DNA from 2 places in the Marinomonas posidonica IVIA-Po-181 genome. Region 1 is predicted to be linked to the other one. Evidence: predicted binding sites of a transcription regulator. Region 1 holds the regulator's gene; the other holds the start of a gene.

Region 1 (2,196 bases):
GTGCGGCACGCAGCTTGGCTAAAGCGTCTGGTGACTGAGCTAATTCAGCAATTTGTGCCAAGGTAGATAAATGATGATCGCATTCATTCGGAGGTACGATGAGGGCAAAAATCAAATCCACAGGCTGTTTATCAATTGAATCAAAGTCGATAGGTGTTTGTAACGACATCACCACGATCGCAGTATGATTGGCGGATTCCAAGCGACAATGAGGAATGGCAATGCCATTACCAATGCCTGTACTGCCTAATTTTTCACGGCCTAATAACGCGTCATACACAGCTTCATTGTCGCAGTGCAAGCGATTGGAGGTGATCTCGGCTAAGCTTTCTAGAACGCGCTTTTTGCTGACAATGTCTTGTTTGGCAAGTACGAGTTCGGCTTTTACTAGTGAGTTTAATGGCATGATAACTTTATACCTGTTAAATCAATCTTTTACGTTCATTTGAAGGAGGGATGTTCATCGCCTCTCGATATTTTGCAACGGTTCGTCGTGCAACTTGAATGCCTTGATCGGCTAAAATGGTGGCCAATTTGTTATCGCTTAACGGTTTTTTAGCAGGTTCATCGGCGACCAACTTTTTAATCATAGCTCGAATCGCGGTGGAAGAACATTCGCCACCAGAAGCGGTGTTTACATGGCTGGAGAAGAAGAATTTCAGCTCAAAAATGCCTTTTGGTGTGTGCATATATTTTTGCGTGGTGACACGTGAGATCGTTGATTCGTGCATCCCAACTTCTTCCGCAACATCATGAAGAACCATGGGTTTCATGGCTTCTTCACCTAATTCAAAGAAATCAATTTGTCGACTGACAATGCAGCTAGCGACTTTTAACAGTGTTTCATTACGGCTTTGTAAACTCTTCATGAACCATTTGGCTTCTTGTAGAGAGTTTTTAATATAGCTGACATCTTCTGCCGTTGACGCGGTATTTGCCATGGCAGAGTAGGTTTCATTGATTTTAATAGGTGGTAAAGCGTCGTTATTTAACTCAACCTGCCAGGTGCCGTTGCGTTTTTTGACTGAAACATCAGGAATCACATAATCCGTATCGTCTTCATCGATGGCGGAGCCAGGTCGAGGGTTAAGTTGTTGGATTAGATGAATGACTTCTTTTAACGCTTCGTCTTTTAGCTTGGTTTTGCGACTTAGTTGGACAAAGTCTCGGCTGCCTAAAAGAGGTAGATAATGGCTAATCAGATTTTGTGTGCTTTTATAAAGAGGGTGATCCTGAAACGCTTCAAATTGAACCAGTAGGCAATCGCGTAGGTCGGTTGAGCATACGCCAATAGGATCAAACCTTTGTAATCTGTGTTGTACGGCGTGAATCTCATCTAGCTCGAGCTCTTCAAGGTCCAAGCTTAAAGATTCTAAAATGTCTTCTAGCGTGGTGCTTAAATACCCATCGGGTTGAACACAATCCACAATAGCGTAAGCAATTTCCAGGTCTCGATCGGACATGTGAGTGAGGTTCAATTGCCAGATCAAATGGTCTTGAATGCTTTCAGCCGGGGCGTTGCGGCTTTCGAAGTCCATTTCATTGTCAAAACTATTGGAATCACTGACCGCCGCAGAACTTTGATAAGTGTCATCCCAATTACTATCAATGGAGAGTTCTTCAGGGATGCTTTCTGTCCACTCGGATTCTAAACGTGCTTCTTCGCCTGATTCATTATCATTGAGATTGTTGTCCTTATTGGTTTCGGTGTCCGTTTTTGCTTCAATGCTAGTGGGAAGTTCAGGCGATGTGGTTTCGTCATCGTCTAGCTCGAGTAATGGATTAGATTCAAGAAATTCGTGAATTTCCTGCTTTAAATCCAGCGTCGAAAGCTGCAGCAAGCGAATGGCTTGCTGCAGTTGTGGGGTCATGGTTAATTGTTGACCGAGCTTTAGCTGTAAAGACTGCTTCATGGAGCAACTCTGTCTGTTTTATTAAATTGGAACGAGTTATGCATACTACTCCCTTTCTACAACAATGATAAGGGGTTACAGGCGGAAGTCGTCGCCTAAATAGACTTTTTTCACTTGTTCGTTATTGATAATGTCGCTGGCTTCACCAGAGGCAATGATATAACCGTTGCCTACGATATAGGCTTTATCGCAAATGTCCAAGGTTTCTCGAACATTGTGATCGGTAATTAAAACGCCAATGCCGCTGTCCTGTAAATGTTTAATAATGAGTTTGATATCACCC
Region 2 (2,196 bases), 1.1 Mb from region 1:
CATACCAGAACCGTTGTCGCCAACGATTGGTTTAGGCATGAAAGTCGCTGTCTTGCCGTAAGCGTGAGCAACATTGTGTACGCAGTACTTAAGTACTTGTACTTCATCGGCTTTCTTAACCATAGTGTTAAATTTAACACCGATTTCGTTTTGACCAGCCGTCGCTACTTCATGGTGATGAACTTCTATTTCTAGTCCCATTGTTTCCATCGCGCCACACATTGCAGAACGTAGGTCGTGATGAGAATCTACAGGAGGTACTGGGAAGTAACCGCCTTTCACGGTAGGACGGTGACCCATGTTACCGCCTTCGATTTTAGAGTTAGATGCCCAAGCGGCTTCTTCTGCATTGATTTCTACAGAACAACCAGACATGTCAGCTTTCCAGCGAACGTCGTCAAATACGAAGAATTCTGGTTCTGGACCAAAGAAAGCCGTGTCGCCAAGACCTGTTGATTTTAGGAACTCTTCAGCGCGCAATGCAACAGAACGTGGATCGCGGTCATAACCTTGCATAGTAGAAGGTTCGATGATGTTACAACGAACAATAACCGTAGGCTCTTCAGTGAAAGGGTCAATAATTGCCGTGTCATCTTGTGGCATCATGATCATGTCTGATTCGTTAATGCCTTTCCAGCCAGCGATGGAAGAACCATCAAACATCTGACCATTTTCAAAGAACTCTTCATCAACAGTAACAGCCGGAATCGAAACGTGCTGTTCTTTACCTTTAAAATCAGTAAAACGAAGGTCAACCCACTTCGCGTCATGCTCGGCAATCAAGGCAAGGGTCTTGTCTGACATAGTTATTCTCCAGTCGTTGTTAAAGCAAAATAGCTTTTCGTTTGATAGTGCTTCAATGCAAAGCACGATTTCCCCAATATAAAGCACAAGCTGTGCCAGAAGTTTGTGCGAATAAAAAAAACCATAAAAAACATATAGATAAAACGATAGGTTATTTTTTGTGCACAGATTAATGACCACTCAAATAGCATAATATATGCATAATGAACTGTGTTGGTGCAATAATTGATGTCGTGATTCTTTTTGGTGCAAATATAAAGTTTTCGTATCCCTGTCCTTTTCTTTATAATGCGCTTTCTTTTTAACCACTTGGTATTTTACCCGCAAGCTCTATGAAATTTATCGTTAAGTTCTTCCCTGAAATCACCATCAAAAGTCGTCCTGTCAGAAAAGCCTTTATCAAACAGTTAAGACATAATCTCAAGTTGGTGTTAAAGAAATATGACTCGGAGGTGGTGGTCGCGGGAAACTGGGATTTCATCGAAGTATTGTCTAATCGCGATGAGTTACGTGAGGATTTCACCGATGCGCTTTCTCGAGTCGCTGGTATTGCTCACTTCCAATTTGTCAGAGAGTTTCCGCTCACGACTTTGGATAACATAGTCGATGAAGCTTTATCCTCCTATGAAGCGGATTTAAAAGATGCGGTGTTTGCGGTGAGGGTCAAGCGTGTTGGTAAGCATGATTTCTCTTCTGTTGAAGCTGAGCGTTATATTGGCGGATGTCTAAAGGCCAAAAGTGGTGCATTGGGTGTGCGCTTAAAAAATCCAGATGTGTTAGTCCCAATTGATATTCGCGATGACCGTGTCTGGATCATTGAGCAACGAGTGGAAGGTCTCGGTGGTTATCCATTAGGGTCGCAGGATTCTGTTTTATCACTCATCTCTGGTGGCTTTGATTCAACCGTGAGTTCATATCTTACAATGAGTCGCGGATTGAAAACGCATTTTTGCTTTTTTAATCTTGGCGGTGATGCCCATGAAATTGGTGTGAAGCAAGTGTCGAATTACATTTGGGAAAAATACGGATCCTCATTGAATGTTAAGTTCATTACCATTCCTTTCGAAGCGGTTGTTGGTGAGATTCTGACTAAGGTCGATAATTCCGAAATGGGTGTGGTACTGAAACGTATGATGCTAAGAGCGGCGTCAGAAGTCATGGAAGGCGTTGGGGCCAAAGCCTTGGTAACGGGTGAAAGTGTCGCGCAGGTTTCCAGTCAAACCTTGATTAATTTAAAAGTCATTGATCAAGTAACGGATGAATTGGTTATTCGTCCTCTTATCACGTCTAATAAACAAGAAATCATAAATAAAGCGATTGAGATAGGGACAGCTCCTTTTGCAGCCAGTATGCCGGAGTTTTGTGGTGTAATTTCTGTCAAGCCGACCACGC

Evidence for each region. Region 1 encodes sigma-54, which starts transcription at its own class of promoters, with help from an activator protein. Its sites were predicted from a motif close to TGGCACNNNNNTTGCTNT; they were not measured.
Region 2: the regulator sigma-54 is predicted to act here: its motif matches at 885-902, upstream of glnA (glutamate--ammonia ligase).

What each region holds. Positions count from the first base shown of each region.
Region 1 covers NC_015559.1:2,150,328-2,152,523, reverse strand. Annotated here, with positions in the region: gene ptsN (PTS IIA-like nitrogen regulatory protein PtsN) at 1-406, opposite strand, end outside; gene MAR181_RS10100 (RNA polymerase factor sigma-54) at 423-1,913, opposite strand; gene lptB (LPS export ABC transporter ATP-binding protein) at 1,989-2,196, opposite strand, start outside.
Region 2 covers NC_015559.1:3,279,525-3,281,720, reverse strand. Annotated here, with positions in the region: gene glnA (glutamate--ammonia ligase) at 1-804, opposite strand, end outside; gene thiI (tRNA uracil 4-sulfurtransferase ThiI) at 1,137-2,196, shown strand, end outside.